4 regions of the Bradyrhizobium yuanmingense genome follow, and region 3 is predicted to be linked to each of the others. Evidence: predicted binding sites of a transcription regulator. Region 3 holds the regulator's gene; each other region holds the start of a gene.

Region 1 (5,847 bases), 2.5 Mb from region 3:
GAGCGAGACCCGCACCGGATCGCGTGAATTCCAGGCGTCCTCGGCCATGCGGGCTTTTTGCGCGGCGGTCTCGCGGGTGAAGGGTGGAAGCGGCGGGCGCGACATGATGACCTCATCGGTTGATCGTGTCAGCGAATGTATCGTCGCAATTGGCGGAGTCGATAGGCCATCCGCTATCGAGCGATCACGAAACCAGATCGGCCTTCATCAGTTGGCGGATCGATTTCGGGATCGGCTGGGCGCGGCCGCCGCTGATGAAGGCAACGCGGACCTCGGCTTTCACCAGCACGTCATCACCGCGCCGCACCTCCTGCGCCAGCATGATGGATGCCCCCTTCACCGCGACCGGCCAGGTCACGACGTCGAGCACGTCGTCCATTCGCGCGGGCTTCAGGAAGTCCAGATGCATCGAGCGCACCACGAAGGCGAAGCCCGCGCCGTCCGTCTCGGTCTGCTCGAACAGCACCTGCTGCTCGGCACCCATCAGCCTGAGATGATTGGTGCGTCCGCGCTCCATGTAGCGCAGGTAATTGGCATGATAGACGATGCCGGAAAAATCCGTGTCCTCGTAATAGACCCGGACCTGCATGTGGTGGCGGCCGTCGCGGATCTCGCCGTCGAGATGAGCTGTCACGTCGCGAGCCTCTTCGCTGGTCGGTAACCGGCTCGTTGTGCGCAAAAACAGCCGGACGCGCAAGCGTGTTAGGACACGACCGGTCCTGACCTTCCCAGCGTCACCTCGACGATCTCAGGCGGCACACCGAAGCGGAGCGGCATGATGCTGCAACCGAGGCCGCCGGAGACTATGAGATCGCATTTCAGGCGAAAATGGCCATAGGCGAGCCGCAGGCCGTTCCTGGGCGCGACGGCCGGTGACCAGCCGAGCAGGCGGACCTGGCCGCCATGGGTATGGCCGGACAATTGCAGCGCGACGCGCGCGGGCACGAGCGGAGCGACATTGGGCTCGTGCGCGAGCAGAATGACCGGCGCATCGTCGGTGATCTTCGCCAGCGTAGCATTGAGATCGTCGGCACCGAAGTGCGCCATGCTCCGGAAGCGCCGCGCCGGCAGGAAGGCGAGCTGATCGCCGAGGCCGGCAAGCCAGAACGGACGGCCGTCCTTGGTGAGGCGCACAGCATCGTTCTCGTAGACGGGGATGCCGGCCGCCTCCAGCGCCCGATGTGCGATGGTCGGCCCGTGCCCTGCCTGCTGCACTGTTCTGTCATCCCAATAGTCGTGGTTGCCCATGACGGCATGGACGCCGAGGGGCGCCTTCAGGCGCCCCAATACCCTTGCCCATTCGCTCGACGGAATGAAGCGCGTGACATGGTGAAGGCCGGCGACATAGTCGCCGAGCAGCACGATGAGATCGGCGTTGAGCGCGTTGGTCCGGTCGACGATGCCCTCGATGCGCTCCAGCGACATCCAGGGATCGCAGGCATGGATGTCAGCGATGGCGGCAATCTTCAGCGGAAAATCCGCCGGCCACTGCCGCGGCATCGGATGATAGCGCGTGACGCGAAGGCGCAGCACCGGCTCGACACCGACGCCGTAGGCTGCGGTCGAGACGCCGAGGGCGGACAGACCGCCAATGGAACGGATAAGATGACGGCGCGTGATCATGGAAGCCCGATGATGATGCGGCGCCTTGATGATATCCGATTGGAGCGGAATTGGGGTGCGTTCGTGCAGATCGTCTGCACGAGGTTAACGGAAATTCATCATAGGCGGAACGGCGCGAGGTTCAGCAGCTCACTCGTCGCTGTCATCCGTGCCGAACAGGCCGAACTGCGCCGCCGCATCGCGCGAGGGTTCGGCGATGCCGAGATGACGGAAGGCGTGCGAGGTCAGCAGGCGGCCGCGCGGGGTGCGCTGCAGATAGCCGCACTGGATCAGATAGGGCTCGATGATGTCTTCGATGGCGTCGCGCGGCTCCGACAAGGCCGCAGCCATGGTCTCGACACCGACCGGTCCGCCGCCATAGTTGAGCGCGATGGTCGAGAGATAGCGCCGATCCATCGCGTCCAGCCCTGCGGCATCGACCTCGAGCGCGCTCAGCGCATGGTCGGCAATCTTACGGTCAATCTTGTCGGCATCGGCCGCCGAGGCGAAATCGCGCACGCGGCGGAGCAGGCGGCCGGCGATGCGCGGCGTGCCGCGGGCGCGGCGCGCGATCTCGTTGGCGCCGTCCGCACTCATGCCGACGTTGAGCACGCGCGCGCCGCGGCTGACGATGCTCTCCAACTCCTCGATCGTGTAGAAGTTGAGCCGGACCGGAATGCCAAAGCGGTCGCGCAAGGGATTGGTGAGAAGGCCGGCGCGCGTGGTGGCGCCGACCAGCGTGAATTTCGACAGCTCGATCTTGACCGAGCGCGCCGCCGGGCCCTCGCCGATGATGAGGTCGAGCTGAAAGTCCTCCATCGCGGGATAGAGCACCTCTTCCACCGCCGGGCTGAGGCGATGGATCTCGTCGATGAAGAGCACGTCGCGCTCTTCGAGATTGGTCAAGAGGGCGGCAAGATCGCCGGCCTTGGCGATCACGGGCCCCGAGGTGGCGCGGAAACCGACGCCGAGCTCCTTCGCCACGATCTGCGCCAGCGTGGTCTTGCCGAGCCCCGGGGGACCTACGAACAGCACGTGGTCCAGCGCCTCGCCGCGCTTGCGCGCCGCTTCGATGAAGATCGAGAGATTCTTGCGCGCCTGCGCCTGGCCGACGAAGTCGGACAGCGATTGCGGCCGCAGCGCGGTGTCGCCGACATCATCGCTGCGGCGCTCCGGCGAGACCATGCGGGGGGGAGTGGTCATGCGGAAGTCCTGCACAGTCGCTTGTCGATAAGAAGGGCAGCTTGAGCACCTGCAAAGAAGATCAAACTTACCACAGGCAAGACAAATGCCTCAGCCGGTTCACTCAGTGCTCTTCCAACAGAGCCAATCACCAGCGCCGAAAGCAAGCTTGCAACGAGAACGTTCCACCAGACAACGGAGCCTCGGATTTGCAGGAAGATTGCAACCATCAAGGCCACAACGGCCGCAGGCAAGAACAAGCCTTTCACGGCAAACCAGCTGAACCCGATCAGGTCGCGCGAGACCGAAAAGCATCGAATGACACGACTAAGAAAAAAACCTGACGCCGAGAACGCCAGCATTGCAAGATACCCGGCAAAAAGTGTTCCGCAGAAGACGACGACGAACATACGGCCGAGGCGCCGCAAATGCTGGCGTGCCGCACCTTGACCCCACTCGGAGAGGCGCTGGCCGTTGTTCACTTGGCCAGTTCCTTCAAACCCAATCGAATCAGCTGCGCCGTCTCGGCGCCCTCACCCGCGCTGCGCGAGGCCGATGCAATCGCCGCGGCGGCCTGCGGCTGGCCGTAGCCGAGATTGACCAGCGCAGAGATCGCATCCGCGACGGGGCGCGGCGCGCGCTGGTCGTCGACGGCGCCGGCGAGATGCACGACGGCGGGATCGACATTGGCAAAGGCCGGCGCCTTGTCCTTCAATTCGGTGACGATCCGCTCGGCGACCTTCGGGCCGACACCGGGCGTTCGCGCCACCGCGGCCTTGTCGCGCAGCGCGATGGCATTGGCGAGATCGGCCGGCGACAGCGTGCCGAGCACGGCCAGCGCGACCTTGGCGCCGACGCCCTGCACGGTCTGGAGCAGGCGAAACCATTCGCGCTCCTGATCGGTGCGGAAGCCGAACAGCTTGATCTGGTCCTCGCGGACATAGGTCTCGATCGACAGCACAGCGGCCTCACCCGGCGAGGGCAGATGCTGCAAGGTGCGCGAGGAGCAATGTACCTGATAGCCGACGCCGCCAACGTCGAGGATGACGAAATCCTCGCCGTAGGAATCGATCAAGCCCTTGAGCTTGCCGATCATATCCCCACCACCTTCAGCCTGAGAGCGGTGCTCTGGCGGTGATGGGCGTGGGTGATGGCGATGGCGAGCGCGTCGGCTGCGTCCGCGGACGGCGGCTCAGCCTTCGGCAGCAGAATTTTCAGCATCATCGCGATCTGTTGCTTGTCGGCGTGGCCGGCGCCGACCACGGTCTTCTTGACCTGGTTCGGCGCGTATTCGGCGACAGAGATGCCGAACATTGCCGGCGCCAGCATGGCGACGCCGCGGGCCTGGCCGAGCTTCAGCGTCGCAACGCCGTCCTTGTTGACGAAGGTCTGCTCCACCGCCGCTTCCACCGGCCGGTGATCGGACAAGACGGAAGCGAGCCCCTCATGGATCGCGAGCAGGCGGCTCGCCAGCGGCAAATCGTCCGGCGGTTCCACCGAGCCGCAGGCCACATAGATCAGGCGGTTGCCCTCGGCCTCGATCACGCCCCAGCCGGTGCGGCGCAGGCCGGGGTCGATGCCGATGATGCGAACGGGGCCACGAATCGGGAGCGCAGTCATGGGCCAGTGATAGCGGCTGGCCGCGGGATGCGAAACAGAAACAGAACGGAAGTAACAGGGGAATGGGTCCCGGCCCAGCGCCGCAGCGTTTCACGCTGCAGCGCGTCCGGGACACGAGAGCGGCCTATCCGCCCATCTTCGCAACAAGCGCGTCCGACACCTCGAAATTGGCGTAGACGTTCTGGACGTCGTCGTGCTCGTTGAGCAGGTCCATCAGCTTCAGGAGCTTCTCGCCGGTCTCGTCGTCGACCGCAACCGTGTTCTGCGGCTTCCAGATCAGTGCGGCCTTGCGCGGCTCGCCGAACTTGGCTTCCAGCGCCTTGGCGACGTCGCGATAGCCTTCGGTCGAGGCGTAGATCTCGTGGCCGCCCTCGCCGGAAACGACGTCGTCGGCGCCGGCCTCGATCGCGGCGTCCAGCACCGCATCGTCGGAGGCGACGCTGCGGTCGTATTCGATGATGCCGGTGCGGTCGAACATGAAGGAGACTGAGCCGGTTTCGCCGAGATTGCCGCCGGACTTGGTGAAGAAGGAGCGGATGTCGGAGGCGGCGCGGTTGCGATTGTCGGTCAGTGCCTCGACGATGACGGCGACGCCGCCGGGGCCGTAGCCCTCGTAGCGGATCTCGTCATAGTTCTCACCGTCGCTGCCGAGCGCCTTCTTGATGGCGCGCTCGATATTGTCCTTCGGCATGTTCTCCTGGCGCGCAGCGATCACGGCGGCGCGCAGGCGCGGGTTCATGGCGGGGTCGGGGGTGCCCAGCTTGGCAGCGACGGTGATTTCCCGCGCCAGCTTGCCGAACAGTTTCGACTTCTGGGCATCCTGCCGCCCCTTGCGGTGCATGATGTTCTTGAATTGGGAATGTCCGGCCATGCGTGGTCTCTTGAGAAATCGTCAGCCAAAGATGAGCGTGGGAAGCGCGGCCTTATAGGCCGCCAACCCACCGGAATCAAAGGGCTCGGCTGCGCCTGAGGTAGCACTGTAAAGGTAGCCGCCGTAACGGCGCCTGCCTAGATGGGCACCGTTAACCCTGATTTCATTCCGGACTGCGAAAATAGCGCCCGACCGTCCCCCGACAAGAGAGACCCGATGGCGTTCGGATTATTTCGGAAGCGTCTGCCGGACACGGCCGCGCCCGCGGCAGCCCCGGAGGCTGCGCAGCCGGCGGCCCCTGCCGCACCCGCCCCGACCGCCGAAAGTGATTCGGCCCGGGAAATCCTGGAATTGCTGGAACTCGAGCTCGGCGCCATGATCCGCCAGCTTGAGCGCGCCGCCAATTCGGTGGCTGGCGGCGCCGAGGCGACCGCGGCGACCCTCGCTGCCATTCGCGACCGCACCGACGCCCTGACCGGCCGGACCAACGCGGCGCAATCCACCGCCTCCACCTTCGCCCATGCCGCCGACAAGTTCACCCAGTCCGCGCAAGGGATTGGCGCGCAGGTCCG
Region 2 (5,847 bases), 3.3 Mb from region 3:
GTTCTTCTCGCTGCTCGACCAGACGCTGTCGGTGCAGCTCGGCCGCCAGATCGGCCGCTCGTTCTGGATCGACACGGTCGGCCGCTCCAACCTGGTCGAGATCCGCATCCAGCTCGACGACGCCGTGATGCGCGTGTTCGCGCAGCGCAGCGCCGCCTATGCCTCGAACTCGGAGATCTTCCTGTTCTGGATGGTCGGCACGTCCTCGATCCTGTTGATCGTCGCGGTGCTGTTCCTGCGCAACCAGATCAAGCCGATCCTGCGCCTCGCCGATGCCGCCGAGAGTTTCGGCAAGGGCCGCGAGGCCCCGAATTTCCGGCCGCGCGGCGCGCGCGAGGTGCGGCGCGCGGCGGTCGCCTTCCTGGAGATGAAGTCGCGCATCGAGCGCACGATGGAGCAGCGCACCGCGATGCTCGCCGGCGTCAGCCACGATCTGCGCACCATCCTGACCCGCTTCAAGCTCGAGCTGGCACTGATCGGAGACAGTCCCGAGCTCGAAGGCATGCGCAAGGACGTCGACGAAATGTCGATGATGCTGGAGGATTACCTTGCGTTCGCCCGCGGCGATTCCGGCGAGCAGTCGCAGCCGACCGACATGGCGCAGGCGCTCGAGGAGCTGCGCAGCGATGCCGAGCGTCACGGCCATACCGCGACCGTCGCCTTCAACGGCCTGCCCGTGGTGACGGTGAAGCCGGCTTCGTTCAAGCGCTGCCTCGCCAACCTCGTCACCAACGCAGCGCGCTACGGCAAGAACATCGCCATCACCGGCCAACGCGATCACCGTTATTTGACCGTCACCGTCGACGATGACGGCCCCGGCATTCCCGCCCACTTGCGCGAAGAGGTGTTCAAGCCGTTCCTGCGGCTGGACAACGCCCGCAACCAGGACGAAGGCGGCACCGGCCTGGGGCTCGCGATTGCCCGCGACATCGCCCGCTCCCATGGCGGTGACATCACGCTGGGCGACAGCCCGATGGGGGGATTGAGGGCGAGCGTGCGGATACCGGTGTAGGTGCGGTTTTCCCTTCTCCTCTTGCGGGAGAAGGTGGCGCGAAGCGCCGGATGAGGGGTATCTCTCCGCGCGTCCAAGTCTCATTGAATTCGCGGAGAGAAACCCCTCACCCGTCTCGCCGCTTTGCGGCGATCCACCCTCTCCCACAAGGGGAGAGGGAAAGAGCACACCTACTTCGGCAGCAGCGCCTTCAGCTTGTCCATGTCGCGCGTGTTCATCTTGAAGCCGCCGGGCATGACGATGTCACCGGGCTTCTGATCCGGCTTGCAGGCCCCGAGCCACTTGGCTTGCAGCGTCGTGGTGCTGTCGCGCCCCGCCGCACCGGCAACGCCGCCTTTTGCGTGCGAAGTGGTCTTCACCGTGTAGGCCGAGTTGAAGTCGCCGGTGATCTCGGCATGCGAGGTCGTGCTGACGCCGGCGACGCTGCACTCGGAATCGCTGACATAGCCGGTCGCCGTCTTCTTGATCTCCTGCTTGGCGCAGACCTGCTTGGCCATCGGGGAGACGTTGTTGCTCATCTCCTTGTCGACGGTCTCGTCGGTGCAGTGCTGCATGATCATCTCGGGCACGGGCGAGCCTGATGTGACCAGCTTCATCTCCCAAAGACCTGCCTTGCGCAGCGGCAGGTCGTCGGCGCGGGCATTGCCTGCCGACAATGCGAGGCAAAGCATTGAGCCGAGCAAAGCAAGTTTGCGCGTCATGAGGGAAGCTCCCGGCTATAGAGAAGTACGGCCTTGCGACAGCGCTCAGTACAGCGTGCGGATCGGCCGGTCGGCGGCGCCATAAGGCACCCAGCGGCACGAGAACGAGATGTAGCCGCCCTCATAGCCCTGCACGGCCAGGAATTTCGCCACCTTGCCGTAGCGGGCGCAATGATCGACCGCGACCTGGCGCGCATCGACCCGGGTCGCCATCGAATAGGCGATGATGCCGCCGGTGTCGTTGCCCTTGAACGGCGGCACGTAATCGGCGCGCGCCGACTGGCTCGCCATCATGCCTGAGACAACCAGGCTGGCAAGAAGGCCCGCGGCCGCAATGATTCGCATTCCCGTCACTCCAATTGGCTGGCGCCAGTTTACGGTGCCGCGACGCATGTGAAAAGAACCGAACCCCTGTTGGCCGCGACACTTGGTCAAGTCCTTGCGAAGTGTTGCCGCGCTGCACTTGACCTCCTCCAACCTTCGCGGCACCGTCCGGCCTTCGCAAGACCCTTAGCTGCCCGGATTGATCATGCGCGCCCCCTTCGAGAAATCGCTCCGTTTCGCCGCCGTGCTCGGCCTCATGTTCGGAGCATTGTCACTCGGCGAGGCCAGGGCCGCCAATCCGCTGGAGCTGAATTTCTGGCTGAGCGGGCCGCGCTATGACGGCGCCGTCGCCCCTTGCGACTGGGCTCTGCCGAGGATCGTGCACGAATTCGCCGAAAAGGAATCCAAGTTCTGGAATTCTTCGTTGCAGATCACCGGCTTCTCCGCCGTTCGCGAAACCGCGTTCCGGCCCTGGCAGTCCGACAACATTCCGCGCCGCTATTGCACCGGCGAGGCCATGCTCAATGACGGCAAGCCGCGCAAGGTGCATTTCTCGATCATCGAGGATGGCGGCTTCGCCTCCTACGGCAACGGTGTCGAATGGTGCGTCGTCGGCGTCGACCGCAACTGGGCCTACAATCCGGCCTGCCGCGCCGCCAAGCCCTGATCCCAACAGCGGCGGATCCGGGCTGATCAGCCAGCCGACGACTGCCGCCCCAATTTTGTTCTTGAAATGTTCCCATCGCCTGCTAGGCTGTTTGCACAGTCTAGTTGAGGGGCGTCGCCATGTTTTACTCCAGATTGCGTTCGTTGTCCCGTTTGATGATCTCGCTCACTCTTGCTGCGGGGTTGGCTAGCCTCGCCGGCGGTGCGAAGGCACAGGACAAGCGGCAGAACGCCCCGGGCGAGTTCGATTTCTATGTGCTGGCGCTGTCGTGGTCGCCCTCGTTCTGCGAGGAAGCAGCCGAACGCGGCGGCCGGTCCCAGATGCAATGCGGCGGACGGCCCTACGCCTTCGTGGTACATGGGCTGTGGCCGCAATACGAGAACGGTTTTCCGGAGTATTGCCAGCGCCCGGCGCCGCGGCTGAACCGCAACATCGTCTCCTCGATGCTCGATTTGATGCCGGCGCCGGGCCTGATCTTCAACGAATGGAACAAGCACGGCACCTGCTCCGGGCTGGAGGGCCGCGGCTATTTCGAGATGATCCGCAAGGCGCGCGCTGCGATCAAGATCCCGCCCGAATATCTCGATCTGGCGCAGGCCAAGACCGTCGCGCCGGCGGAGGTCGAGGAGGCCTTCATCAAGGCCAATCCGGGTCTCAGCAATGCCGCCGTCTCGGTCACCTGCAACCGGACACGGCTGTCCGAGGTCCGCATCTGCCTCAGCAAGGACCTGCAATTTCGCGCCTGCGACGAGATCGAGCGCCGCGCCTGCCGCCGCGACCAGGTGACGATGCCGCCGATCAGGGGCGGTTGAGGCCGACGTCTCAGATCGTCATTCCGGGACGCGCAAAGCGCGAACCCGGAATCCATCGACCAGCATAGCCCGCGGCGCAATGGATTCCGGGTTCGGTGCTGCGCACCGCCCCGGAATGACAGCAGTTACTTTCGGCGCGCGATGTCGTAACTCTCCGCCATGAACTACCGCCACGCCTTCCACGCCGGCAGCTTCGCCGATGTCATCAAGCACATCGTGCTGGCGCGCATCCTCACTTATCTGCAGGACAAGCCGGCAGCGTTCCGCGTCATCGACACCCACGCCGGCGCCGGCCTCTACGATCTCAACAGCGACGAGGCGCGCCGCGGCGGCGAATGGCTGACCGGCATCGCGCGGCTGCTGCAGGCGCGCCTGTCGAACGAGAGCGCAGCGCTGACGAAGCCTTATCTCGACATCGTCCGCGCCTTCAACCCAAAGGGGGAGCTCAAGGCCTATCCGGGCTCGCCGTTGATCGCGCGCGGCCTGCTCAGGCCGCAGGACCGGCTCGTCGCCTGCGAGCTCGAGCCGAAGGCCCGCAAAGCGCTGATCGATGCGCTGCGCCGCGACGAGCAGGCCCGCGTGGTCGATCTCGACGGCTGGGTGGCGCTGCCGGCCTTCGTGCCGCCGAAGGAGCGGCGTGGCCTCGTGCTGATCGATCCGCCCTTCGAGGCCAAGGACGAGTTCGAGCGGCTCGGCGAAGCCTTCTCGGCAGCGTTCGCGAAATGGCCGACCGGTATCTACGTAATCTGGTATCCCGCCAAGAACCGGCGCGCCACCGACACGCTGGCACAAGCCGTGGCGCGGCTCGCAGCTGCAGCAAAGCCGCCTGGAAAATGCCTGCGCCTCGAATTCAGCGTCGCGCCGCAAGCCGACAGCGCCGCCCTCACCTCCACCGGTCTCCTGATCGTCAACCCGCCCTACACGCTGCACGGCGAGCTCAAGACCATTCTGCCGGAGCTGGAAATACCGCTCGGCCAGGGCGGTGCTGCCAGATTCCGGCTGGAGGTGCCCAAGCCTTAGCGCCAAGCATTGACGCCAAGCCGTAACACTCCGGCATTCTTGGGAAAAATATGCAGGACCGGTAGTCAATCTGCAAAGAACCGTATTATGCTATTTCCGTGACTGGCTTTACGTTCCGCTTCCGCGAATGGTTGCGGCGGAGTGAAGGCCCTAAGAAAGATCCCGCCGGACCGATCAGGTCCGTCCAAGGATGGCCAGCTCCCGGGCTCCGTAAGGCCCGGTCATGTCGCGACGTGAGTCTGCGTCGCGACGGAGGAGCAATGAGGGGGAGTTTCCCGATGGCCATGACGGGAACGGTCAAGTTCTTCAACGGCGAGCGCGGCTACGGCTTCATCAAGCCTGACGACGGCGGTCGCGATGTCTTCGTTCACATCACTGCTGTGGAGCGGGCGGGACTGAAGGACCTTGCCGAAGGACAGCGTATTACTTTCGAAGTCGAACCGGACAAGAAGGGGAAGGGACCGAAGGCGGTCAATCTGGTGATCCTCTCCTAGCAAGCCTGGCGAAAAAAAATCCCGGCCGCGAGCGGCCGGGAGGCTGGTCCGGTATTTTCTTCTTTGAATGTCAGAAGCGATAGTTCACGCCTGCGCGGACAACGTTGGCGCTATAGCCGTTTGACACGCCCGTGATTGCGAACTGGCTGGTCGACAGATCGATGTAGAGATATTCGAGCTTGGCGCTCCAGTTCGGCGCGAGGCCGACTTCTGCACCGGCGCCGATGGTCCAGCCCGCGGTGGTGTGCGACTCCGACCAGCCGAAGGTCTGCGCGCGCAGCTCGCCGAAGGCGAGACCGGCGGTGCCGTAGAACAGCACGTTGTTGAACGCATAGCCGGCGCGGCCGCGCAGGGTGCCGAACCACGGATTGGAGAACTTCCACGGCGCGAACGTGTCGTCGGCGCCGGCGGCTTGGATGTCGCCCTCGACGCCGAACACCCACGGGCCGTTCTGGAAATTGTAGCCGGCCTGCACACCGCCGACGAAGCCGGACGGCTTGGTGGGGTTGTTGTCGACCGAGCCCCATTCATAGCCGATATAGCCGCCGAGATAGGGACCCGCCCAGCTATAGGCATTGAGCGGCTGATTGACGGTATAGGGCGCGCGCTGCCCGTATTGGAGATCGGCGGCCTCTGCCGAAGCTGTCCAGCCGGCCGCAACGAACGCGGCTGCGCCCACAACGAGCCTCTTCATCACTCACTCCAACGCCACTGTCGCAACCCGAGCGATGCCCGCGCCGCCGCGCGAGCAAAACCGCATGGTTACGGAACCAAGAGCTTTTCGCGTAGGATTTATCGAGAGTTTTAAGTTAAAGGG
Region 3 (5,847 bases):
AACAGATGGTTTGCCTCGACGAGGCCTACCATCGTGTGCTCGCCCGCGATGTCGCGGCGCGGCGCACGCAGCCGCCGGAGGCGATGTCGGCGATGGACGGCTATGCCGTACGCACGGCCGACGCGGCAAACGATTCGAGGTTGACCGTCGTCGGCGAGGTCGCGGCGGGCCGGCCGTTCGCGGGAAGCGTCGGCCCCGGCGAAGCCGTGCGGATCTTCACCGGCGGCGTCGTTCCCGACGGCGCCGATGCCGTCGTGATCCAGGAGGACACGGCTGCCGACGGCAAACATGTGACGATCAAGGAAGCCGCCATTTTCGGCCGGCACATCCGCCCTGCAGGCGTCGACTTCCGCGAAGGCGACGTGCTGCTGCGCAAGGGAATCCGCCTCACCGAGCGCGATCTCGCCCTTGCCGCCGGAATGAATCATCCGCATCTCGCCGTCATCCGCCGCCCGAGGGTTGCCGTTCTCGCCACCGGCGACGAGCTCGTGATGCCGGGCACCACGCCTGGTCGCGGCCAGATCGTCTATTCCAACGGCTATGCCCTGCATGCGCTCGCCCGCAGCGAGGGCGCCGAGACCATCGACCTCGGAATTGCCGCCGATACACTGGAGGCGACGTCCGCCGGCATCCGCCGCGCGCGCGAGAGCGGCGCCGACATCCTGATCACGACCGGCGGTGCCTCGGTCGGCGACCACGACCTGGTCCAGCAGGCGCTCAAGGGCGAAGGCATCGCGATGGCGTTCTGGAAGATCGCGATCCGGCCGGGCAAGCCGATGATGCACGGTCGGATAGGCGCGATGCGCGTGATTGGCCTGCCCGGCAATCCCGTGTCGTCCTACGTGTGCGCCTTCCTGTTCATGGTCCCCTTGATTCGCGCCCTGTCGGGCCGTTTAGCGATTCATCATCGGCGCGAGCGCGCCGTGCTGGGCCGCGATCTCGCCGCCAACGACCAGCGCGAGGACTATCTGCGTGCGCGGCTGGAGGAGCGCGACGACGGCACGCGCGTCGCCCTTCCGGTCAGCCATCAGGACTCCTCCCTTCTTGCGAATCTCGCTGCGGCACAGGTACTTCTGGTGCGCGCACCGTTCGCGCCGAAGGCCGAGGCCGGCACGCCTTGCGAGGTGCTCCGGCTGCCCGTCTGAGCCGCCCAGCCACACGCATTCCGCGAGCTTGGCCGCGTTCACCATAAATTAAGCAGTTGCGGAACACATATCGAACATATAGTGTCCGTTCATGATTTGTTTCGAGGATGTAGCGGCTTAGTGCCGGCTTCATCGTGTCGGAATCGAACGACATCAACCGGGGGACTTTGGTCGAGATGTTGACGCGCAAACAATACGAGCTTCTGCGGTTCATCAGCGAACGTCTGAAGGAAAGCGGCGTGCCGCCGTCCTTCGACGAGATGAAGGATGCGCTCGACCTGCGCTCGAAGTCAGGCATCCATCGCCTGATCACTGCGCTCGAGGAGCGCGGCTTCATTCGCCGCCTGCCCAACCGTGCCCGTGCCATCGAGGTGATCAAGCTGCCCGAGCTCCAGGCCGCCGCCGGCAATCGCCGTGGCTTCACCCCGAGCGTGATCGAGGGCAATCTCGGCAAGGTGCGCGCGAGCTCCAGCCCGCCTGCGGACGAGGGCGAGCGCCCCGTCGCGGTGCCCGTGATGGGCCGCATCGCCGCCGGCACGCCGATCGAGGCGCTGCAGACCCGCAGCCATACCATCAGCGTGCCGCCGGACATGCTCGGCTCGGGCGAGCACTACGCGCTCGAAGTGCGCGGCGATTCGATGGTCGAGGCCGGCATCCTCGACGGCGACATGGCGCTGATCCAGCGCAACGAGACCGCAAATACCGGCGACATCGTGGTGGCATTGATCGACGACGAGGAGGCCACGCTCAAGCGCTTCCGCCGCCGCGGCGCCTCGATCGCGCTCGAGCCCGCCAATGCCGCCTACGAGGTCCGCATTCTTCCGCCGAACCGCGTGAAGATCCAGGGCAAGCTGATCGGGCTTTACCGGAAGTACTGATACGGGAAACATCAAGCGCGCGGCGCGTTTCGATCGGCATCGGCGATCCAGGATCGGAGCGGATACTTGTCCGCTCCGGCTGGACGGTTTCTCTGGTTCTGCGCCGGCTGTCCGGTCCATCTTCCCGCGCGACATTCGCCCGCGCAGGCGCGCAGCAATCTCGCTCTGCTTCACCGGTAGAGTTGTGCCGGCAGTGCTGATAGCTCCGGCCGAATGCAAGGACGCGAGGTTTGTTCCTATCGAATCCGGGAAAGATAATGTGATCGCGCGCTGCGGACGCGAGCCGCAGATTTGCCCATAACCGAGCAGAGCGTTGTATGCTTCCACTCTGATAGAGGCCTGCGCCTCGAAAGAGACGCGGGTCGCTATCCCAGCATGAGGAGCACCCGATGTGTGACTACAGCCTGCATGCCGTCGCGACGCGCCCCGCCGAAGTCGGCGAGACGATCGTCACGACAACCTTCCGCGGCACCTCGACGCGCGGTTTCGCTTCCGAAGCCGATCCCTCCGTCGCGGTCTGTCTGCTGCCGGGGACGGAGCTCGCTTTCGCCGACAATGTCCGCTACGACAACCGCTGGATCTGGACGCGCACCGTGAACTCTCGCGTCGGCAAGTTCGGCAAGATCGACCCGCACATTCCCGATCGCCATCATGACGCGATCGAATTCCCCGACGGCAAATACGTGCTGGTGACGCAGCTCGTCGAAGGCCAGCGCGCGACCGTGCTGCAATTGCCGGTGACGCAGGCAGCCCCCGAGCGCGAGCACAAGCCGCAGATCGTCGCCGACACGCGGCCCACGATCACGCGCCTGCCGATCGGCTGACGCCCTTCGGCCGACAGGCCGAGCCCGGGATTGAAATTGCCGTCGCCGGCCGAGGCCGGCGAGCCCGGCAAGTTTGTGTTTCAGGACATTCGATCGGCGAGCCCACCGCCGCGCCTCGTCGTCGCACGAAGTTTGGGCCGTGCTGCCCGCATTTTGAACGTCCGCTCCGCAGCCAAATGACCGATGCTGTCGTGGTTTGAGGCGGCGGACACGCTCGATGAAGACCTTCATTCGCGTCGTTGAACTTTGGGTACCCGACCGGACGCGCATGCGGCTGGAATTCGGCGGCGGCCTCTACGACGATGGGCTGTCCGCGTTCAAAGCCGTCAGCGAAGAGCTGCACTTCGGATATGACGAGGGACTTCCCGGCAAGGCCTGGGCCTGTGGCCACCCCGTCATCCTCACGAAATTCGCCAACTCCTATTTCAAGCGGACCGATCAGGCCGCTGCGGCCGGCCTCACCTGCGGCGTGGCGGTGCCGGTGTTCGCGGGCGAATTCCTGCAAGCCGTGCTGGTGCTGTTCTGCGGCGACGACGAGGCGCATGTCGGCGCGATCGAACTCTGGCACAACGATCCTGATCTCTCGCATGAGATGGGGCTCGTCGATGGCTATTACGGCACCGCGGACATGTTCGAATTCAACTCCCGCCACACCAGATTTCCGCGCGGCTTCGGCCTGCCCGGACGCACCTGGAAGGCGGGCCTGCCGCTGATCATCAAGGACTTGCACGACGCCAAGAGCTTCCTGCGCTGGGAGGACGCCGCCAAGGTCGGGATCAATCTCGGCGTCGGCGTGCCCTACCGAACCGGTACCGACCAGACCTGGGTTCTGACATTCCTCTCCGCGCAGGCAACGCCGATTGCACGACGCTTCGAGATCTGGGTCCCGAACGAGGACCGTTCGGCGCTGGTCTTTCGCGCCGGCGATTGCAGCGCGCAGACCGACCTCGCCGCACGCTATGCGGCGCAGTCCATCGCCAGGGGCGAAGGCAGCATCGGCGGCGCCTGGGCCACCGGCATGCCCGCGCTCAACGACGATCTCACCTCTGACGGCTCGATCGCCGGCTCCGAAGCCTGCGCAGCCGGGCTGAGCCGAATGGTGGCCCTGCCGGTTATCGGCAACGGAAGGCTTGACGCCGTGCTGGCCTGGTATTTGTGATCCGCGTCAATCGTCGGCCTGCAAGTCGGCCTCCGATGGCGTTGCGTCCCGGTTGCGGGGCACGGCCGCCTTCGGCACGAGGCTGCCGTCGAAATCTCCCTCGCCGGCGCCGGCCGGCAGCCAGGGACGGCTTGCTCCCCTCGTCCTCACCGCCTGCACCGAAAAGCCCTCGCCGCGTCTCGTCAGAGCCAGTGCGCCCTGACTGGCAAGACGCGCCCGATCGACCACCATCGCCGCGCAATCGGGTGGCGCAGGCCGCGCCGTCACCACCAGCGCGGAGCGGCTGCAATCATCGGCCAGCGCGTCGATACGCGTCGCCAACGCGATCAGTCGTCCGTCCGCGAGCGGCGCCACGCAGCCGGACTCGTCACACGACACCCCGCTCGCCAACGAGGCGTTGCCGGCATCGCGCGGATCGGCATCGGCAGCCAACCACTCCTTCAGCAGGAAGCTGTCCTTGCTGGCGCGGATCACCTGCAAGCGCCCATCCCCGCCCCGGACCGCGACGCTCGCGCCATCCCCGGCAATCAGGATATCGGGCTGCCGCACCGACAGTCCCCAGAGGATCGCTGCCAGCAGCACCAGGGCGCCGGACCAGCGCAAGGGCGTGCGCAACAGGCCCATCACGATGAGCCCGAGGCTCGCTGCGATCAGCGGCGCGATCCCGAAGGCGGGAATGCGGCCGACGGCGCCCGGCAGGGCCGCCACCCAGCGCGCGACCAGGACCATCCACTCGATGCCGATCCCCATCAACCACCAGAACACGCCGTCGAGCCCGAAGGGCGCCGCGAGCAGCCCCAACAGCCCGGCCGGCATCACCAGCGCCGAGACCACCGGCATGGCGCCGAGATTGGCGAGCACGCCGTATGGGGTCACGCGATGGAAGTGGAAGGCGGCGTATGGCGTGGTCGCGAGCCCCGCGATCAGCGAGGCCAGGAACAGCATCGCGATCTCCCGGCCGCCCCACAACGCGATCCGCGCAGTCGCGGAATGATCGGGCGATGCGAGCAGGTTCGGCATGCCGATCTGCACCAGCGCCACCAGCCCGAGCGTTGCCGCAAACGACATCTGGAAGCTTGGATGCACCAACGCCTCCGGCGCGACCGCAAGCACGATCAGCGCGGCAACCGCCAGCGTGCGGAAGGTGATGGCGCGGCGGTCGACCATCACTGCGATCAGCACCACCGCCGTCATGAAGAACGATCTTTGCGTCGCAACCTCCGCGCCCGACAGCAACAGGTAGAACGCGGCCGCGACCAGCGCCGCGGCGGCCGACCATTTCTTGATGGCAGAGCCGGCCGCCAGCCCCGGGATCAAGGCCAGCAGCGCGCGCACCGCGAAGAAGACGACGCCGGCGACGACCGCCATGTGATAGCCGGAGATCGACAGCACATGGCCGAGTCCCGAGACGAACATGGCATCGTTCACGGGCGCGGTGATCGCATCGCGCCGCCCCGTGAGCAGCGCCGTCGCAATCGCGCGGTTGTCGCCTTCGAGCGTTGCGCGGATGCGCGCGTCGATCGCGTCGCGCAGGCCCTGCATGAAGGCGGCATAGCGCAGCCGCAGGCCGCCGCCATCCGGCGGTGTGGACGCCGTGATCGCGCCCATCACGAAGCCGGAGGCGCCGATGCCCTGGAAGAACATGTCGCGCGAGAAATCATAGCTGCCGGGGCGCACCGGCGAGATCGGCGGCATCAGCCGCGCCTTCAATTGCACGAAGCTGCCGACCTCCGGCGCCGTGCCCTTGCGCACCGAGAGGCGGACGCGCTCGAGCTTGACGTCGCTGCGCTGCGCCTCCATCGCGCTGACGCGCAGCACGAAGCGATCGGTGCGCTCGCGGA
Region 4 (5,847 bases), 3.6 Mb from region 3:
CATGCTTCCTTGCGGCTCAGAAATTCCGAGAACGCGCCCAGCGCGGCATGGAACACGCGCGTGAGCGCGCCGTCGTCCTGCGTGGCGGCCTCGGCGCGCGCGGATTGTGCGGGCTCGGTAGCGGCGAGCGCAGTCACCGTGCCGATCAGCACCAGAGCCGCCATCACCACATAGCCCCACATCCAGGCGGCGCCACGCGGGACGATCGCCTCGAAGCCGGTGACGATGAACAGGGCGCCTGCGGTCGATACCAACATGCCGATGCGATAGGCGGCGACATAGGCGGCCATGCCGGCGGCCTGCTCGCTTTCGGGCAGGCTCTCGACGCGGAAAGCATCGACCACGATGTCCTGCGTCGAGGACATCGTCGCGACCAGCAGCGCGCCGAGCGCGACAAGCAGTGGCGAACGTGCCGGATCGGTCAGCGCCAACAGCAGGATCGCGCCGATCAGCAGCAGCTGCGCAAACACCAGCCACCCGCGGCGGCGTCCGAAGGCATGCGTGAAGAACGGCACATGCAGCGCATCGACCAGCGGCGCCCACAGGAATTTGAGCGTGTAGGGCGTTCCAACCAGCGCAAACAGCCCGATCGTTCCAAGATCAACCCCGGCCTCGGCCATCCACACCAGCAGCGTCGATCCCGACAGTGCCAGCGGCAGCCCCGAGGAGAAGCCGAGAAACAGCACGATCAGCACCCGCGGCTGCAGGTAAACAGCAAGGCTGTCGCGCCAGGAGGGCGAGGCGGTGGAAGTCGCGGCGGGGGAGGTCGCGTCGGGTGCGGTCATGGGGGGCGTGTTAGCAGATTCTGGGAGAAAAGACTCTCGCGGTAGCTGGTGAGACGGGAGAGCTTCCAACACGCTCGGTGTCATCGTCCGCGAAGGCGGACGATCCAGTACTCCGCGGCGTCTTGGTTCAACCACACGGGCTGCGGAATACTGGATGCCCCGCCTTCGCGGGGCATGACATTGAGCATGACGCCATCATGACGGTCCGGCTATCCCAGGATAGAGGTCATCCCAGTTTGGGTTATGCTGCTCGATCAAGCGGACCTTCCAGGCCCTATTCCACTTCTTCAACCGCTTCTCCCGCTTGATCGCATTCTCGGGATCGTCGAACTGCTCGAAGTAGACAAGTCGGGCGACGTCGTACTTTTCCGTGAAGCTTTCGATGACCTTCAACCTGTGCTGCGCCACCGGCGGATGAGATCGTTCGCCACGCCGATATAGAGCGTGCCGCCAATTCGGCTGGCGAGAATGTACACGTCGTACTGGCGTGGATCCATCTTCGCCTTCCATTCCGCCGTCATCGTCCGCGAAGGCGGGCGATCCAGTAAACGCCGGCACGTCGGCTTAACAACGATCGTCACGGCGTACTGGATGCCCCGCCTTCGCGGGGCACGACAGTGTGCCCTAGTCTCACTCCCCCGCCTGGAGCTTGCGCGGAAACAGCTCTGCCGCTCCCTTCGCCACCAGCCGCGGTGTCTCCGGCGCATCGCTCTTGCTGAAATCGAGCTCCTCGATGCGGCCTGCGCGCTTCTCGATCTTGTCGGCGGAGATCAGCACCTGGCGGACGTCCTCGTTCACGTCGGCAAAATGCTTTTGCAGCTTGAGCACGCGGTCGCGCAGGCGTCCCAAATCGTCGCCGAGCTTGATCACTTCGGTGCGGATCTGGTCGGCGGCATCGCGCATGCGCGCGTCCTTCATGATCTGCTGCATCACCTGGATCGCGAGCATCAACAGCGACGGCGATACCAGCACGACGCGGGCGCGATAGGCTTTCTGGATCACGTCGTCGAAGCCGTCGTGGATCTCGGCGTAGACCGATTCCGACGGCACGAACATCAGCGCCATCTCCTGGGTCTCGCCGGTGACGAGGTATTTTTCCGCGATGTCGCTGACATGCTTCATCACGTCGCCGCGCAGCCGCTGCGTGGCAACGCGCCGCTCCTCGTCGGTGCGGGCGTCGTGCAGCGCCGTCATCGCCTCCAGCGGAAACTTCGCGTCGATGCAGAGCGGGCGCTGATCGGGCAGGAACACGACGCAGTCCGGCCGCTTGCCGGTCGAGAGCGTGAACTGGAACTCGTAGGAGCCCTTGGGCAGACCGTCCTGGACGATCGCCTCCATCCGCGCCTGGCCGAACGCGCCGCGCGACTGCTTGTTGGCGAGCACGTCGCGCAGGGTGGTCACCTGCGTGGTGAGGTCGGTGAGGTTCTTGTGCGCGTTGTCGATGATGCCGAGCCGTTCATGCAGCGCGCGCAGGCTCTCCATGGTGTTGCGGGTCGAATGTTCCATGGACTGGCCGACCCGATGCGTCACCGAATCAAGTCGCTCGTTGACGGCGCGCGCCATCTCGGCCTGGCGGCCGGCGAGCGCCTGGGTCATGGCGTCGACCCGCCCCGAGGCCTCGCTCTGGGCGTGCAGCACCTGGGCGAGCCGCTCCTCGAGCTCGTCGGCACGGATTGCGTTCGCCATGGCGAGTTCCGCGCCACGCCGCCCCGAGCGCGCGATCACAACCGCAATCACAACCAGCAGGATGAGGACGAGCGCACCGAAGCCGATCAGCGCATCGACGATGCGCACCGGCCAGTCGCCCAGCATGACAATGATCTCGTTCATGCCGCCTTGTAGCCGATTCGCTGCGCTCTCGCGAACGAAGAGGGAACATTCTGGGTTAACCGGGCCCTAATTGTCATGGTTAATGAAAGGTGAAGTTTTATGGTTAGCGAGGGGTTAAGGGGTTCCGGGCCGCATTGACCGCATCCGGCGCGCGGCTTAAATCGCGGCCATGGCCCTCAGAGAAATCATCATCCTGCCCGACAAGCAGCTGCGCCTGGTCTCCAAGCCGATCGAGAAGGTCACGGCGGAGATCCGCAAGCTTGCCGACGACATGTTCGAGACCATGTACGACGCGCCCGGCATTGGGCTGGCGGCGATCCAGGTCGCGCAGCCGCTGCGCCTGATCACCATGGACCTCGCCAAGCGCGATGAGAACGGCGAGACCAAGCCGCTGCCGCGCGTCTTCATCAATCCAGAGATCATCGCCTCGTCCGAGGAACTGTCGGTCTACGAGGAAGGCTGCCTCTCGATCCCGGAATATTACGAGGAGGTCGAGCGGCCCGCGAAGGTGCGCGTGCGCTTCACCGATCTCAACGGTAAGGTGCACGAGGAGGATGCCGAAGGCCTCTACGCCACCTGCATCCAGCACGAGATCGACCATCTCAACGGTGTGCTGTTCGTCGACTATCTGTCCAAGCTCAAGCGCGACCGCGTCATGAAGAAGTTCGAGAAAGCCGCCAAGCGCGCGGCGGAGTGATAATTCCTCCGCCGTCATGCCCGGGCTTGTCCCGGGCATCCACGTTCTTTGCCGCCGCGAGCAGGACGAACGTGGATGGCCGGGACAAGCCCGGCCATGACGAGTACCTTGCTCGTTTCAAGGATTGTCTCGTCAAATGCCCCTTCGCCTCATCTTCATGGGCACGCCCGATTTCTCCGTGCCGACGCTGCTCGAGCTGGTCGCGCATGGGCACGAGATCGCGGCGGTCTACACCCGCGCGCCCAAGCCGGGCGGCCGGCGCGGCCTGCAATTGCAGCCGACGCCGGTCGAGGAGGCCGCGCGAAAGCTCGGCATTCCCGTGCTGACGCCGAAGACTCTGAAGACCGAGCAGGCGCTGGCCGAGTTCCGCGCCTTCGATGCGGACGCGGCCGTCGTCGTCGCCTATGGCATGATCCTGCCGCAGGCGATCCTCGATGCGCCAAAACTCGGCTGCTACAATCTGCACGCCTCGCTGTTGCCGCGCTGGCGCGGCGCCGCGCCGATCAACCGCGCCATCATGGCTGATGATGCCGAGAGCGGCGTGATGGTGATGAAGATGGATGTCGGCTTAGATACCGGCGACGTCGCCATGGCCGAGCGCATCACGATCACCGACAGCATGACCGCGCTCGACCTGCACGATCGCCTGTCCCGGTTGGGGGCCGACCTGATGGTGCGCGCGATGGCCGCGCTCGAACGCGGCGGGCTCCAGCTCAAGGCGCAGAGCGAGGACGGCGCCACCTATGCCGCCAAGATCGAGAAGGCGGAGGCGCGGATCGACTGGACAAAGCCGGCGCGCGCAGTGCTGCGCCACGTCCATGGCCTCTCGCCGTTCCCCGGCGCCTGGAGCGAGCTTGACGATGCCCGCGTCAAAATCCTGCGTTGCGAGTTGGCGCAAGGCGCCGGCGCGCCTGGCGAAATGCTCGACGATCAGCTTACCGTCGCCTGCGGCGACGGCGCCATCCGCATCATCGAGCTGCAGCGCGAGGGCAAGGCCCGCATGCAGGCCGCGGACTTCCTGCGCGGCGTGCCGTTAAAGGCGGGATCCAAATTCACCTGACACTGTCATACCCCGCGAAGGCGGGGTATCCAGTACGCCGAGGCTTCTCGGTCAATCGGATAAGCCGCGGAGTACTGGGTTGCCCGCCCCAGTGCGCAACAGCGCACAAGGCGGGCAATGACGACGAAACTGGACACGATGCCCCGCTACAAGCTCACCATCGAATATGACGGCGCGCCGTTCTTCGGCTGGCAGGTGCAGGACACGCTGCCGTCGGTGCAGGGCGCGCTCGAGGCGGCCGTGAAGGCGATGACCGGGGCGGATCTGCGCGTGCACGGTGCCGGCCGCACCGATGCCGGCGTGCATGCGCGCGGCCAGGTCGCGCATGTCGACGTCGACAAGCAGTTTCCGCCGGGCCGTTTTCGCGACGGGCTCAACGCGCATCTGCGCCCGCATCCGATCGCGGTGCTCGAGGCCGAGATCGTGCCCGACGATTTCGAGGCGCGCTTCTCGGCGGTCAAGCGCCACTACCGCTATCGCATCGTCAACACTCGCGCCAATCTCGCGCTCGATGTCGGCCACGCCTGGCGCGTGCCGCGCAAGCTCGATGCCGACGCAATGCACGCGGCGGCGCAGCGCCTGCTCGGCAAGCACGATTTCACCACCTTTCGCGACACCGAGTGCCAAGCCAAATCGCCGGAGAAGACGCTCGACCAGCTGGACGTGATCCGCGATGGCCGCGAGATCAACGTCATCACCTCGGCGCGCTCGTTCCTGCACAGCCAGGTGCGCTCGATGGTGGGATCCCTGGTCTGGGTCGGCGAGGGCCGCTGGACCGCCGACGATCTCTCCGCCGCACTCAAAGCCCGCAACCGCACCGCCTGCGGCATCGTCGCCCCGCCTGAGGGGCTGTATTTGATGAAGGTGGATTATTAGGCGAGCGGCGCAGAGAGTGGGCATGCTCTCGCCAAACCTCGGTGTCATGCCCCGGCTTGACCGGGCATCCAGTACGCCGCGGCCTCGGCTCAATCACTGCCGTCTCTGGAATACTGGATCGCCCGGTCAAGCCGGGCGATGACGGTCGTGTTTGTGGAGGCAACACTGCCTCAAGCAAAATACCGCGCCAAAATCCCGCGATACACCTTCGTCAGCCTCTCCAGATCCGCCACCGGCACGCGCTCGTCGACCTGGTGCATGGTCTGCCCGACCAGGCCGAACTCGATCACGGGGCAATAGCTTGAAATAAACCGCGCATCCGACGTGCCGCCTGACGTCGAGAGCTCGGGCTTGCGTCCCGTCACCTCCTCGATCGCGGAGACCGCGAGATCGGTGAACGGACCCGGCTTGGTCACGAACACGTTCGAGTTGGAGGGCTCCCACACGATGCGGGCCTTGATGCGGTTGCCGCAGGCTTTGGCGAGACGCGTCTCCACCAATTCACGCAAGCTCGCCTGGGTGTGGTTGTCGTTGTAGCGGATGTTGAATCTTGCGCGGGCCTCGCCGGGGATGACGTTGAAGGCCTTGTTGCCGACGTC

The links. The regulator LexA, encoded in region 3, represses DNA repair genes until DNA is damaged. The targets are predictions, from matches to a motif close to TGTTCNNNNTGTGTTCNG.
Region 1: a site for LexA is predicted at 4,435-4,452, ahead of ruvC (crossover junction endodeoxyribonuclease RuvC). Genes of this name have one in related genera too.
Region 2: a site for LexA is predicted at 2,761-2,778, ahead of N2605_RS02615 (ribonuclease T2 family protein). Genes of this name have one in related genera too.
Region 4: a site for LexA is predicted at 2,646-2,663, ahead of N2605_RS01460 (DNA recombination protein RmuC). Genes of this name have one in related genera too.

The regions. Positions count from the first base shown of each region.
Region 1 covers NZ_CP104173.1:6,347,404-6,353,250, forward strand. The annotation lists gene N2605_RS29390 (nuclear transport factor 2 family protein) at 1-105, opposite strand, end outside; gene ybgC (tol-pal system-associated acyl-CoA thioesterase) at 185-634, opposite strand; gene N2605_RS29400 (metallophosphoesterase) at 703-1,623, opposite strand; gene ruvB (Holliday junction branch migration DNA helicase RuvB) at 1,753-2,805, opposite strand; gene N2605_RS29410 (hypothetical protein) at 2,802-3,266, opposite strand; gene ruvA (Holliday junction branch migration protein RuvA) at 3,263-3,880, opposite strand; gene ruvC (crossover junction endodeoxyribonuclease RuvC) at 3,877-4,404, opposite strand; gene N2605_RS29425 (YebC/PmpR family DNA-binding transcriptional regulator) at 4,529-5,275, opposite strand; gene N2605_RS29430 (methyl-accepting chemotaxis protein) at 5,492-5,847, shown strand, end outside.
Region 2 covers NZ_CP104173.1:546,320-552,166, reverse strand. The annotation lists gene N2605_RS02635 (ATP-binding protein) at 1-1,012, shown strand, start outside; gene N2605_RS02630 (DUF3617 domain-containing protein) at 1,183-1,713, opposite strand; gene N2605_RS02625 (hypothetical protein) at 1,759-2,058, opposite strand; gene N2605_RS02620 (hypothetical protein) at 2,243-2,704, shown strand; gene N2605_RS02615 (ribonuclease T2 family protein) at 2,824-3,516, shown strand; gene N2605_RS02610 (23S rRNA (adenine(2030)-N(6))-methyltransferase RlmJ) at 3,676-4,536, shown strand; gene N2605_RS02605 (cold-shock protein) at 4,815-5,030, shown strand; gene N2605_RS02600 (outer membrane protein) at 5,101-5,724, opposite strand.
Region 3 covers NZ_CP104173.1:3,886,587-3,892,433, forward strand. The annotation lists gene N2605_RS18265 (molybdopterin molybdotransferase MoeA) at 1-1,145, shown strand, start outside; gene lexA (transcriptional repressor LexA) at 1,322-2,023, shown strand; gene N2605_RS18275 (hypothetical protein) at 2,413-2,847, shown strand; gene N2605_RS18280 (GAF domain-containing protein) at 3,065-4,006, shown strand; gene N2605_RS18285 (ComEC/Rec2 family competence protein) at 4,013-5,847, opposite strand, start outside.
Region 4 covers NZ_CP104173.1:317,575-323,421, forward strand. The annotation lists gene N2605_RS01450 (AmpG family muropeptide MFS transporter) at 1-785, opposite strand, end outside; partial or broken gene N2605_RS01455 (GIY-YIG nuclease family protein) at 981-1,282, opposite strand; gene N2605_RS01460 (DNA recombination protein RmuC) at 1,416-2,615, opposite strand; gene def (peptide deformylase) at 2,785-3,312, shown strand; gene fmt (methionyl-tRNA formyltransferase) at 3,449-4,372, shown strand; gene truA (tRNA pseudouridine(38-40) synthase TruA) at 4,511-5,248, shown strand; gene dapE (succinyl-diaminopimelate desuccinylase) at 5,419-5,847, opposite strand, start outside.